DNA from 2 places in the Blastococcus jejuensis genome. Region 1 is predicted to be linked to the other one. Evidence: riboswitches for the same ligand, from Rfam matches in the RefSeq annotation. Region 1 holds a riboswitch; the other holds the start of a gene.
What was found. A riboswitch is a leader RNA that binds a small molecule or an ion and turns the genes downstream of it on or off. The one in region 1 is predicted to bind cyclic di-AMP.
Positions count from the first base shown of each region.

Region 2: another riboswitch for cyclic di-AMP. It lies ahead of ABD644_RS08015 (peptidoglycan DD-metalloendopeptidase family protein); the one in region 1 lies ahead of ABD644_RS03555 (C40 family peptidase).

Region 1 is NZ_BAAAVV010000001.1:729,648-736,596, reverse strand. Features, by position in the region: gene ABD644_RS03570 (transglycosylase domain-containing protein) at 1-2,360, shown strand, start outside; gene ABD644_RS03565 (YhjD/YihY/BrkB family envelope integrity protein) at 2,346-3,101, opposite strand; gene ABD644_RS03560 (phytoene desaturase family protein) at 3,215-4,777, opposite strand; cyclic di-AMP (ydaO/yuaA leader) riboswitch at 5,021-5,158, shown strand; gene ABD644_RS03555 (C40 family peptidase) at 5,176-6,246, shown strand; gene ABD644_RS03550 (hypothetical protein) at 6,247-6,777, opposite strand; gene ABD644_RS03545 (ASCH domain-containing protein) at 6,804-6,949, shown strand, end outside.
Region 2 is NZ_BAAAVV010000003.1:193,059-200,007, reverse strand. Features, by position in the region: gene ABD644_RS08035 (arginine deiminase) at 1-1,151, shown strand, start outside; gene argF (ornithine carbamoyltransferase) at 1,115-2,158, shown strand; gene arcC (carbamate kinase) at 2,160-3,101, shown strand; gene ABD644_RS08020 (hypothetical protein) at 3,398-3,742, shown strand; cyclic di-AMP (ydaO/yuaA leader) riboswitch at 4,138-4,292, shown strand; gene ABD644_RS08015 (peptidoglycan DD-metalloendopeptidase family protein) at 4,418-5,602, shown strand; gene ABD644_RS08010 (hypothetical protein) at 5,717-6,151, opposite strand; gene ABD644_RS08005 (prolipoprotein diacylglyceryl transferase family protein) at 6,327-6,949, opposite strand, start outside.

The sequences.
Region 1 (6,949 bases):
TCAAGCTCGCCGTGACCGTCGTCGTCGCGGGCGCTCTCCTGGCCGGGATGCTGCTGCCGTGGGTGGGCGGTCCGGCGCTGGCCGCCCAGCAGTCGACCAGCCTGCTCGGCGACCTCCCCCTCGAGCTGACCGACGAACCGCCGGCGGGCAACACGGTGATGCTGGCCGCCAACGGCGAGGTCATCACCTCCTTCTACGAGCAGAACCGCGACCCGGTCGCGTCGGAGGACATCGCCGACGTCATGAAGCACGCCATGGTGGCCATCGAGGACGCCCGCTTCTACGAGCACCGCGGCCTCGACCTGCAGGGCACCCTGCGCGCGCTGGTGACCAACGTGGCCGCCGGCGGCGTGCAGGAGGGCGGCTCGACCCTCACCCAGCAGCTGGTGAAGCAGACCCTGCTCCAGACCGCCGACACCCCCGAGGAGCGACGCTCGGCCACCGAGCAGACGCTCGGCCGCAAGCTGCGCGAGGCGCGCTTCGCCATGGCGCTCGAGGAGGTCTACAGCAAGGACGAGTTGCTCACCCGCTACCTCAACATCGTCTACTTCGGCGGCAACGCCTACGGCGTGCAGCCCGCGGCCCGGGCGCTGTTCGGCGTCGACGCCGCCGACCTCACCCTCACCCAGGCGGCGCTGCTGGCCGGGCTGGTGCAGAGCCCGTCCGACGACGACCCGTTCTCCAACCCCGAGGGCGCCACCATCCGGCGCAACCAGGTGCTGGGTCGCATGGCCGAGCAGGGCTACATCACCCCGGACGAGGCCGCCGAGGCCAAGGCCGCCCCGCTGGCCCTCACCCCGGAACCGGCCCCGCGGCGGGGCTGCGTCGAGGCCAGCGTCGGCGCGTACGTCTGCGACTTCGTGCAGCAGTACCTCACCGAGCGGCTCGGCATCAGCCAGTACGAGCTCGACCACGACGGCTACGTCATCCGGACGACGCTCGACCCCGAGCTGCAGCGCTCCGGCGACGCCGCCGTGCTGGCCACCCTGCCGATGGGCGACTCGAAGGCGGCCACGTTCAGCGCCGTCGAGCCCGGCACCGGGCACCTGCTGGCGCTGTCGGTCAACCGGATCTTCGGCTACGACCGGAACGACCCGGCGCAGGAGTCCTACAACCTCAACGTGGCGCCCAGCCGGGGTGCCGGGTCCACGTACAAGGTGTTCGTCGCCGCCGCCGCACTGGCCCGTGGCTACTCGACGCAGTACACGCTGCGGACGTCGGACCCGTACTACTCGCGTGTCTACAAGAAGGACGGCGGCCCGTACCCGGTCCGCAACGCCGGCTCCTACCGCGCGACGCTGGATCTCACGACGGCGCTCTACCAGTCGTCGAACACCTACTTCCTCGCCCTCGAGGACGCCCTGGGCAGCGTCGAGGAGCCGGTGCGGATGGCCGAGGCGATGGGCCTGTACCAGTTCGGGCCCGACGGGCTGGCCGACCAGGTGATCGAGGAGAACCGCGGGTCGTTCACCTTCGGGCCCGACGCCACCAGCCCGCTCGGCCTGGCCAGCGCCTACTCGACGCTGGCGGCCGGCGGCACGCAGTGCGACGTCCTGCCGATCACCGAGCTGCTCGACCGGTTCGGCGAGCCGGTCCTGGCCGACGACGGCGGCGGCCTCGTCCCCACCGGCAACTGCACGCCCGAGGCCATCCCGCCCGGGGTCGCCACCACCCTGAACCAGATGCTCCGCCGCGACGTCGAGCCCGGCTGGGGCGGGCAGACCGGCCGCCGGGCCTACGTCCCGGGGCACCAGATCGCGGGCAAGACCGGCACGACCCAGAACAACTACTCGGTCGCCTTCGTCGGGTACACCCCCGAGATCGCCGCGAGCGTCATGGTGTTCAACCCGAAGCGGAACGAGAACGTCGGCGGCTTCGGTGGCGGCAAGGGCGCGACCATCTGGCACGACGCGATGGCCCCGATCCTCACCGCCCGCGGCAGCAGCGAGTTCCCGCCCGCCGACCCCGTCGTCGAGGCGGGCAACACCCGGCCGGTGCCGTGGTGCAACACGCTCGAGGACTGCCGCAGCGCGCTGATCGCCTGGGGTTTCACGCACACGACCGTCGAGGTCGACAGCGACCTCGAGGCCGGTCTGCTCACCGAACTCAGCCCGCCCCGGGGCGGCCGCGGCGTCCCCGGCCAGCTGGTCACGATCCTGGTGAGCAACGGCTCCCGGTACGTCCCGCCGCCGCCGGTCCCCGAGCCGGCGCCCGTCCCACCCCCGGCGACGGATCCGCCGCCCGCGCCGGACCCGGTCCCCGATCCGCCTCCGGATCCCGATCCCGACCCCGATCCGGAGCTGCCGGCCATCCCGCTCCCGCCGGGGTGGCCGCCGATCCCCGGGCTACCCCGGGGCTGAGCGGCCGGCCCGACCCGCGTCGTCCCGCGCCCGCCGTGCCAGCCTGGCGTCGAGGGCCTGCGTGGCCAGCCAGCCGATGAGCACCACCAGGTGCAGGGCGAACAGCCACAGTCCCAGGGCGACGACACCGCCGACGACCGTCAGCCCGCCGAACGGGGCGCCCAGGTCCAGCGGCAGGGACAGGAACAGCACGAACCCCTGCAGGAACCCTGAGACGCAGGCCGCCGTGAACAGCGCGCCGCCGATCAGCGCGATGCCTCGCACCCGTCCCCCGCCCACGACCCGGAACCCCCAGGCCAGCGGCAGGGTCAACGCGACGAGCACCGAGTAGAAGCCGACCGCGATGCGGCCGAGTGCCGCCCCGGCCCCGCCGGTGTCGGCGAGGTCGGCCATCACCCCGGCGGCGAGCAGCAGCGGGTAGAGCAGCACCGGGGCGAGCAGCAGCAGCGGCAGCGCGGCGAGACGGCCGCGCCAGGCGGTCATCGCCTCCTCCCGCCCGCTGAACCGCAGGAGCGCGCGGCGCAGCCCCTCGCCGTAGAGCGACATCGGCAGCAGGGCCAGGACCCCACCGAGCAGGTCGAGCCGCGCGCCCGCGTCGACCAGCCGGGCGAGGGCGTCCGGCGCACCGAGCTCGGCCGGCAGCAGGTCGCCCAGCCGGCCGCCGAGCTCGCGCACGGTGCCGGTGGACGTGAGCAGCCCGGTGAGCGCGAACGCCAGCACCAGCAGCGGGACGACGGCGATGCCCGCGTAGAAGGTCAGGCCGGCCGCGATGAGCGCGAGGTCGCGGCCGTGCAGACGCCGCCGGATGTCCGAGGCGAGGTCGGCCAGGCCGGCTCGGAGGCCTGGCCCCGGTGTCAGCGCGGGTCCAGGAGGTGGCGGGCCGCCGCGTAGCCGCCGAGTCCGCTGACCGCACCGCCGCGCACCGTGCCACCCGAGGACGCCGCGACGATCCGCGGGTGCCCGGTGGCCACGCCCCAGCCGCCGACCTCGTCGTCGGTGGCGGCGACCGGCCAGGCCAGGTCGCCGTGGAAGATGTGCCCGCCCGGCATGCCCAACGACGCCTCGACGTCGACGGGTGAGGCGGCCTGCAGGCAGGGGCGCCCGTGCGCGTCGCGGGCCAGACAGTCGAGCAGCGGCTCCTCCAGGTGCGCGTCGAGCTGCGCCACCACCCGGCGGACCGCCTCGTCGCGCGTGCCGTCCGGGTCGTCGCGGTAGAGCTCGGCGGGGGTGTGCAGGCCGAACAGGGTGAGCGTGTGGTGCCCGGTGGCCCGCTCGGTCGGGCCGAGGATGGACGCGTCGCTCAGCGAGTGGCAGTACACCTCGAACGGGATGACGTCGGGCAGCCGGCCGGCGGCGGCCTGGGCGTAGGCGGCGTCGATCTGGCTCGCGGCCTCGTCGACGTGGAACGTGCCGGCGAAGGCGGTCGCCGGGTCGGTGCCCGACCGCAACCGGGGCAGCCGGGCCAGCACCATGTTGACCTTCAGCTGCGAGCCCGACGGCCGCGGCCCGGGATCGGCCCCGGTCAGCTCGGCCAGCACGGTCGGGGCGGCGCCGCAGACCACGTGTCCCGCGTCCACCGAGCGCTGCCTCCCGTCGTCGTCGGTCCAGCTGACCGTGACGCCGTCGGCGCGCGGATCGAGCGCGGTCACCGTGGCCCGGGTGACCAGCTCGGCGCCGTGCCGCCGCGCGGCCGCCGCCATGGCCCCGCTGACGGCACCCATGCCGCCCACCGGCACCCGCCACTGCCCGGTCCCGTTGCCCACGAGGTGGTACAGGAAGCAGCGGCCGGCCAGGCCGTCGGCGGCGTGCACGTCGGCGAACGTGCCGATGAGCCCGTCGGTCAGCGCCACGCCGCGCACGACGTCGTCGCTGAGGTGGTCGCCGACCACGTCGGCCAGCGGCCGCTCCCGCAGGTCGTGCCACAGCTCCGGGTCGCGCAGCCGCGCCTCGAGCTCGGCCGGTGCGAGCAGGGGCTCGACCAGGGTGGGGGCGAGGTCCTCGGCGAGGCCGGCCAGCCGGCCGTAGAAGCGCTGCCAGCCCGCGAACTCGGCGTCGGAGCCGGTGAGGGCGGCGAACGAGGTGGCCGTGGCCGGGCCCTCCTCCCGCTCGACGAGCAGCCCGCCGGGGCGGCCGTCACGGGTCAGCGCCGTGTAGGACGCGACCGTGCGGTCGGCCAGCCGGATGTCGAGGTCGAGATCGCCGACGATGCGATCCGGGAGCAGGCTGACCAGGTAGGAGTACGCCGACAGCCGGACGTCGACGCCCTCGAACACCTGACGGCTGACCGCGGCCCCACCGAGGGCCGCCTGCCGCTCGAGGACGAGGACCGACCGGCCGGCCCGGGCGAGGTAGGCGGCGGCGACCAGGCCGTTGTGCCCGCCGCCGACCACGACGACGTCGTATCTGCTGTGCTCCACCGGCGGACGGTATCCGGCCCGTCCGGGGCACTGCCACCGGCCCGTCACCGGCGGGGATTCCGCAGCGTCACCGCCGTCGTCACGAGACCGTGACGGACCGGTTCGCGCAAGGGTTCGGGAAAGTTGGTGCAGAAGGCCACAAATAACATCTTTGTCATTGTCACGGCGTGGTCACGCACCTTACGGTGCGTGTGTCCATCGGGGCTTTCAGTCACTGTCTGAGTGACACCCGGATGGGCGCCGTCGAGCCGGTCGCCCGCACTCGCAGGCGACGGGCCGGGGACCCACCGAAGCACTGGGGTGCAGCGCCGCATCCGCGACGCCGGGCGAACTCCCGCCCGAACCCGTCAGCTAACCCGGTAGGCGGCTCGTGGACGAGAACGGAGAGCCGCCGCACCATGGCGACTGCAACCCCCGCCGCACCGCGCGCGGCCACCCGCCGCCGGTTCGCCCTGCGCTCCGGCTTCGCTCTCGTCGCGGCCGTCGGCATCCTGGTCGCGGGGGTTCCCGCCCAGGCCGCCCCCGGCGATCCGGGCACGTCCGCCGAGGCCGCCGAGCTCGTCGCGGCCCGCGGCCACGAACTCGAGGTCGTCACCGAGCAGTTCAACGAGGCCCGCGAGACGCTCGTCGCCCAGCACGCCGCCGCCGAGGCCGCCGTCGCCGCGTCCAACCAGGCGCAGGCCGCGCTGCTGGCGGCCCAGCAGGCCGTCCGCGGCATCGCCCGCACCGCCTACACCGGCGAGTCGATGAGCTCCTTCCGCGCGCTGATGACCAGCGAGTCGGCCGACGAGTTCGTCGACCGCGTCGCCACCCTGCAGATGGTCGCCGGCCACCAGAACGAGGTCCTCGGCGTGGCCGCCACCGCCAGCATCGCCGCGGCCCAGGCCCAGGCCACCGCCCAGGAGGCCGCGGCGCAGGCGCAGGCGACCTACGACGCCGTCGCCGCCCAGCAGGCCGATCTCGAGGCGCAGATCGCCGACTACCAGGCGCTCTACGACCGGCTCAGCCTGGCCGAGCAGCAGGCCGCCGTCGCCGCCCACCACGGGGACGACCGCGCCAGCCGCGACGACCGCAGCGAGCTCGTCGCCGCCACCGGCCCGATCGTCGCCGGCAGCCAGGCGGCGCAGGTCGCCGTCGACACGGCCATGGCCCAGCGCGGCAAGCCCTACGTCTGGGCCGCGTCCGGGCCGCGCTCCTTCGACTGCTCAGGGCTGACGGCGTTCGCCTACGCCGCCGCCGGCGTGCGGCTGCCGCACTCCAGTCGCATGCAGGCCGGCATGGGCCAGTCGGTCTCCCGGGCCGAGCTCCAGCCCGGTGACCTGGTCTTCTTCTACAGCCCGGTCAGCCACGTGGGCATCTACATCGGCAACGGGCAGATGGTGCACGCGCCGACCTCCGGCGACGTCGTCAAGGTCGCCAGCATCGACGCGATGGGTGGCTACGCCGGCGCTCGCCGGATCGCCGGCTGATCACCCCACCCGCTGCAACAGCCCCCAGACGAACGCCGCCCGGCGCCCGCCGGGCAGCTCCACCTCCCACCGGGTGACGACGCCCGGGTCGACGCTGCGGGCCCCGGGCAGGCCGACGACGTCGTCCAGGGTGTGCTCCCACACGAGCAGGGCGTCGGCGGTGGCCGGCGGGACGGGGGAGCCCGGCGCCCGCACCAGGTGCTCGTTGAGCACCGAGCCGCCCGGGCCGGTCAGCACCTCCCAGTAGAGGTGCGGCCACAGCGGCACCGGCCAGCGGCGCACCTGGACGTCGAGGTCGCCGAACCGGCGGTCCTCGAGCTCGTCGGGCGGGCCGAGCACCGCCGTGCGCAGCGCCAGGCCGCGCGGGGCCCGGGGCGAGTGCTGCAGCGCCTGCCAGCGGGTGTGCGCGGCGTGCGCCTCCCGGCGGCTGGCGCCCAGCCGCGGGAGCGCCTCGGCGACGAGATCCGGGCGGACGTCGGCCATCCGCCGGAGCAGCACGAGGCAGAACTCCCGCCTGGCCAGTCCCCGCACGGGCCCGACCCTGCCAGGATGCGGTCGTGCTGATCGACCCGGCCACCGCCGCGGGGATCGCGGACGGCTCGGTGACCCTCGCCTTCCGCCGCTGGGACCGCCCGCGCATGCGCCCGGGCGGCACCCAGCGGACGGCGGCAGGCGTCGTCCGTATCGACTCGGTCGACGAGGT
Region 2 (6,949 bases), on a different contig from region 1:
AGAGGCTGACCCCGTCCAACAAGGATGACTACCTGTTCGACGAGGTGCTCTGGGTCAAGGAAGCCAAGAAGGAGCACGACGGCTTCGCCGAGACACTCCGCGAACAGGGGGTGACGGTGCACTACCTCGACCGCCTGCTCCACGAGGTGGTGGAGATCCCTGAGGCCCGAAAGTTCGTCCTCGACGGCATCCTCGACGAGCGCATCTATGGCCCTATGGCGATCGACGCCGTGCGCAACTTGTTCGACACCATGCCGAGCGACGAATTGACCGAGTTCCTCATCGGTGGGATCACCAAACGTGAACTGCTCGAACGGATCGACGAGCCGCGATCCGTGGTGATCGCGGTGCTCGACATGGACGACCTGCTCCTGCCGCCGCTGCCCAACCATCTCTTCGCCCGCGACACCACCGCGTGGATCTACAACGGCGTGGCGATCAACGCGATGCGCAAGCGAGCTCGGGCCCGCGAGACGGTGCACTACGAGGCGATCTACCGGTGGCACCCGGTCTTCGAGGGCGAGGATTTCCACGTCTGGAGTGAGGGCCGCCCCAACGGGATGGCCACCGCCGAGGGTGGCGACATCCATGTCCTGGGTCGCGGCGTGGTGCTCATCGGGATGAGTGAGCGCACGACCCCACAGGGGGTGGAGCGGCTGGCGTCGAAACTGTTCGCCGAGGGAGCGGCACAGCGGATCGTCGCGCTGGCGATGCCGCAGTCACGGGCCTTCATGCATCTCGACACCGTGATGACGATGCTCAGCGAGGACACGTTCACCAAGTACGTCGGGATGGGGATGCTCCCCTCGTACACCATCGAACCCGGCGACACGGAGAAGGAGCTCAAGGTCACCGCGCACCCGCCGGAAGACATGCACAAGGCGATGGCCCGGGCGCTTGGCCTGGGCGACATCAACGTGCTCACGCCTACCCAGGACCTCCGCGAAGCCGAGCGCGAACAGTGGGATGACGGAAGCAACGTGCTCGCGGTCCGCCCGGGGGTGGTAGTCGCTTACGAGCGCAATGTCACCACCAATACCCACCTGCGCAGGAACGGCATCGAGGTGATCACCATCGAGGGTGACGAACTCGGCCGGGGCCGTGGAGGTCCGCGGTGCATGACCTGCCCGATCGAGCGGGAGGGCATCTGAACGCCATGTCGTACAACCTGCGAAACCGTAGCTTCGTGAAGGAGTTGGACTTCACTCCCCAGGAGTGGCACTTCCTGCTCGACCTGGCCGCGACGCTCAAGGCAGCAAAGTACGCGGGCGCGGAGGCGCCGCGCCTGGCCGGCAAGAACATAGCCCTGATCTTCGAGAAGACCTCCACCCGGACCCGGTGTGCTTTCGAGGTGGCGGCCTACGACCAGGGTGCGCGGGTCACATACCTTGACCCCACCGGCTCCCAATTGGGACACAAGGAGTCCATCGCCGACACCGCGCGTGTGCTGGGGCGAATGTACGACGGGATCGAGTACCGCGGCTTCGCCCAGGAGAACGTGGAGATCCTTGCCAGGGACGCGGGGGTCCCCGTGTGGAACGGGCTGACGGACGAATGGCACCCCACTCAGACCCTGTGCGACATCCTCACCATGCGGGAGCACAGCACCAAGGACGTGCAGAAGATCTCGTTCGCCTACTGCGGTGACGCCCGCAACAACGTCGGCAATTCTCTGCTCATTGCGGGCGCGCTGAGCGGCATGGACGTCCGGATCGTCGCACCCCGGGCGCTCTGGAACGACGAAGCCACCATCGACCAAGCCCGTGAGATCGCCGACCGCACCGGCGCGCGAATCACCCACACCGAGGAGGTGGCCGATGGCGTGCGGAGTGTGGATTTCCTCTACACCGACGTGTGGGTGTCGATGGGGGAGCCCATGGAGGTCTGGACCGAGCGCATCGCCCAGCTCAAGCCGTATCAGGTGAATCGGCACATGGTGGAGCTGACCGGCAACCCGAACGTGAAGTTCATGCACTGCCTGCCGGCCTTCCACGACCGGAACACCACGATCGGCGAACAGATCTACCAGCAGACCGGGATGGATGGGCTCGAGGTCACCCACGACATCTTCGAGTCCCACCACTCGGTGGTGTTCGATCAGGCGGAGAACAGGATGCACACGATCAAAGCGGTCATGGTGGCCACGCTGGGAGGCTGACGTGCGCATCGTGGTGGCGCTGGGCGGGAACGCCCTGCTGCAGCGGGGGCAGAAACCCGACGCGGAGGTCCAGGAGGCCAACGTTCACCTGGCGGTGGCCGCTCTGGCGCCGTTGGCCGCGGAGCACGAGCTGGTGGTCACGCACGGCAACGGCCCGCAGGTCGGCGTGCTGGCGCTGCAGTCGGCCTCGGACCCTCACCTGACGACGCCGTACCCGTTCGACGTCCTGGGCGCCCAGACCCAAGGCATGATCGGCTACTGGCTGCTGCAGTCGATGCAGAACGCGCTGCCCGGACGTCAGGTGGCGGCGATCATCAACCAGACCCTGGTGCGCGCCGACGATCCGGCGTTCGGGAACCCGACGAAGTTCGTCGGCGAGGTGTACGACGAGGAGACCGCGCGGCGCCTCGCGGAAGAACGAGGCTGGACCGTGCGGGCCGACGGACAGCACTTCCGGCGTGTCGTCGGTTCGCCCACACCGGAGCGCGTGGTCGAGACCCGGCTGATCCGACTGCTGCTGAACAGCGGAGCGGTCGTAGTCTGCGCGGGCGGAGGCGGTGTGCCGGTGATCCGCAACGAACAGGGCCTGCTGGAGGGTGTCGAGGCGGTCGTCGACAAGGACATGACCTCGTCGGTGCTTGCGGAGGCGCTGGAGGCGGACGCGCTGCTGATACTCACCGACGTCCCCGGTGTGCAGCGGAACTTCGGCACCGCACACGCCGAGGCCATTCGGCGTGCCACGCCCGCGGCGCTGCGACGGATGAACTTCCCGGCTGGGTCGATGGGGCCGAAAGTTGACGCGATCTGTCGGTTCGTGGAATTGACAGGTGACGTCGGCGCCATCGGCCGGCTTGAGGACGTGGCCGCAATCCTTCGCGGTGAGGCCGGCACAGTCGTGACCCCCTCGGGGCACTATCCCGGGGTCCCACTGACGAGCGGCTGATGACCGGAGCTCACAGACGGGTAGTGAGAGACAGCGGCCGAACCGAGACGGTCCCGGAGTGCGCTCTCCGAGCTCGCGTACGCCGAGCAGATCGTCACGATCGGACCCTGGCAAGGGCACCGCCATAGGCTGCAGCAGCGCGCGGCCATGCTGTCCTAGGCTTCGTCGCCGCAGGCTCCGAGTCCTTCTATCGACCGGAAGTTGGGATGACAGACGATCGCCTTGCACGGCCGACGACGGCGCCTGGGTCCGGCCACCCCCACGAGGAGACGGCGTCCCGTGGCCGGACCGCTGCCGTGTGGAATGCCGTCACGGCCGCCATCGGGGCCATCATGGGTCTGCTGCCGCACGTCCTGCACCACGCGACCCTCTTCGCCGGTGCCGCACTCGTCACGACCAGCGGAGGGAACCTTCTCTTCGGCGCCGTCGGTCTACTGCTCTCCGTGCCTCTACTACGCCGCCTGTACCGCCGCTTCGGTACGTGGAAGGCGCCGGCCATCGGCGTCGCCCTGTTCACCGTGATGTTCAGCCTGTCCGCATTCGTCATCGGGCCGGCCATAAGCGGCAACTCCCCAACCGAGACGCCGGAGCCCGCAAGCCCGACCACCCCGACAGAGCACACCACCCACCACCCCGGCTGAAGACGGCTGTCGGCTGGACGCCGGCGATGCAGACCGGTTGACGCCAGCGCGTCCCGGCCCCCGACACTGGTCCAGCCACCTTGACTGATGATCTGCTGCTGGATGGTCCGGCCATGCCCGCGCCCTGGCCGCCGGTACCGGTCTTGTGGCACCGACCCCTGAAAGGGGCATCCTTCTCCGCACTGACCGAGGAGGACAGGGCCACGGCGTCCCGCTGAAGGGCGAGCGCGGCCCCGCTGGGGCGTGTGCATGCGCGGGCGTCGAGCAGCAGGCGTCCTCTGTGCGGTCAGCACGCGGCGATGGGGGAGTGTTACCGCAGCGTGACCAACTAGCCTGCTTCGTAGTACTGTCACCGCCAGCCCGATCGAGCCGCGATCCTCGAACCCGAGGGCCTCGGTCGGGCTCCGCCGAGCCGATCTCGGTCGACCGATCGAGGCGGACCGGGGACCCATGTCCCATGGGGTGAATCCTGCGCGTCACGTCGACCGCAGGTAGGGCGTTCTCCTGCCCGAACCCGTCAGCTAACCCGGTAGGCGGCCAGGGAGAACGGAGCCCGTCGCCTTGGCGACCCTGCCTGCGCCACGCACCCCGGGACTCTCTGCGTCTCGCCGGGCCAGCACCCGCCCTCTACAGGCACGCCGCGTGTCAAGTACGGCGCTCGTCACCCTGGGGTGCGTGGTCATCAGCATGTTGCTCGGCATCCTCGGCTCACCCGCAGCCGCCGCCCCATCGGATCCGCCCGCTGAGGGGGCCGGCGACGTGGCTGCCGGGCAGTCCGCGCGTGACGCGGCGGCCGCCGAAGTCGAGCGCATCGAGCGGTTCGTCGCCCAGGCGGAGGAGGAGCTCGCACGGTTGACCGTCGAGGCTGAGGCGGCCACCGATGCAGCACGGCGGGCGCAAGCCGAACTCGCTACCGCACAAGCCTCAGCCGACAGCGCTGCAGCTGCGCTCCAGGCCGCCACCGCAGAGGTCAACCAGGCGCGCGTCGAGATCGCTGATCTCGGCCGGGAGAGTTATATGGGCACCGACGCCTTCGGCACCACAGCGGCGCTTCTTGATGCCGACGGGCCCGCAGAGTTCCTGCAGCGCGCGGTCACCCTCGACCTGCTGAGCGATGACCGCGCCGAGAGGCTCGCCGAGTTCCGCGTCATCGAGGAACAACAGGTGCGGGCCGAGGCGGCTGCCCAGGACTCCGTCGCCGAACGCGACGAGGCCGCCCGCGGCGCGGCAGAGGCCGAGGCCGCGGTCCAAGCGGACGTGGTTCGGGCGCAGGAGGCACACAACGACGCGATCGCGCAGCAGGCAGACTACGGCCGGCAGCTGCAGCAGGCCGAAATAGAACTTCTCCGACTGCAGGGAGTCGCAGACCCCGAATGGGCCTGGGCGCAGGGGATCAACGCTGAGAACGCCCGGACCGATGCGGCCATCGCCGCGAATGCAGCAGCGGCCGCGAACGGCCAGGCCGTCCCGCCGACCACCGGTCGCATCACCTCTTGCTACGGCGCGCGCTGGGGTGCCATGCACTACGGCGTCGACATCGCCGCGCCTATCGGGACGCCGATCTACACGCCGCAAGCGGGTCGCGTGCTGCAAGCCGGTCCGGCCAGCGGTTTCGGTCTGGCTGTCTACATCCAGCACGACGACGGCTCGATCACCGTCTACGGCCACATCAACGACTACTTCGTCTCCGCCGGCCAGCAGGTGTCCACCGGTCAGCAGATCGCCGAGGTCGGCAACAGGGGCCAGTCGACCGGTCCGCACCTGCACTTCGAAGTGCACACCGGCGGCCTCTACCGGAATCGGACGGATCCGATGGCTTGGCTGGCTGCCCGCGGAGTGTCACTGGGTGGGGGCTGCTGACCCGACGACGCTCCGAGCTCCGCGGAGTTGCGAGGGTCGGCGAGTCGTCCCACGTGCCGGGCAGCCGGGCCGAGCCGCCAGTCGCTCCTCAGAATCTCGCGAACTGGCCGCGTGTCACGAGGCTGGACCGGGCGCCCGGCGCAGCTGCGGGGGGATCAACTCCTGCACGCGCGGCAGGAGGCTAGGCGCGCACGTGGACAGCTCGTCCTGGAGGACCAGGAGGAGGGACAAGGAGCTGCCGTTTTCGTCGTCGATCTGGAAGCGGCCATCCGGGTGTCGCCGCGCGAAATCCAGGACCGCGGACACGTCCCGGTCCACGGCATCCTGGGATCGCGACACAGCGTCCTCGGCGCATGTCTCACCCAAGCCGTGCAGCGCGGCGTGGACGTGACTGACGTCGCCGTCGGGGACGCTGGTGAAGGTCGATTCTGTCGGGCGGGTCAGAAGGGTGGCCGGTGCTCGCTCGTCGTTCGGCCCCACGACGATGACAGCGGCCAGGAATCCGGCTAGGGCCAGGAGGATGAACGGAAGGGCGATCGAAACCCGCACAGGCAGCCGTCGGTGGCGGGGACCCGGAGTGCCGTCCGGCATCAGTGTGCCCCCCATCCGCTGGCCGCCTCCTGGAAAGGATCGCACTCGCCGGCTGGCATCCGGATGATGCGTGCGCCCCCGTACCGAGGTCTCGCGGGTGCCACTCGCGAACCGGTTGGGTTGTGAGCGTCGGTCAGGAGCCCGCGGCGCTCATCAGTACGCCGACTGCCGTCGCCAGCACCAGGAGTGCCAGGACCAGCGTGGTCACTCGTCCCCAACTGGTGGAGCGCGGGATGCCGCGCAGCGGGAAGAGGACCTGCCGGCCGGCGATGTAGGTGGACAGGCCGGCCACGAGAAGTAGGCCGTCGACCGGCGGGTCGAGGGACACGACCGCGACCAGCGCGGCGATAGCCACGGCCCCGGCCATCGCAGACTCCATCAGTTGGACGGGAATGCGGCGGACCCCGACCCGCCGATCCGAGGACCACACCCCCCAGCGGGAGGCCGTCGGCAGTCCCGCACAGCAGCCACCCAGCAGGCAGCCCAATCGGCCGATCATCATGCCGAACAGCAGTCCAGGGGTGGTCACGTCCAGCACCGCGCCGACGGAGATGCCCGCCCACCAGCTGCCCACGCCGAGTGTCGTCAGAGCGGCCAGTACGAAGCCCTGGACCGACATGCCGGCCCGGAGCAGTCCGCCCGGCTCGGCGCGATGTGTCAGCACGTAGTAGACCTTCGCCCCGACGAGCCCCGTCAGACAGGCCAGGAGCGACACCAGGAGCAGGCGTCCCACCGGCACCTGACGTTGCGAAGCCA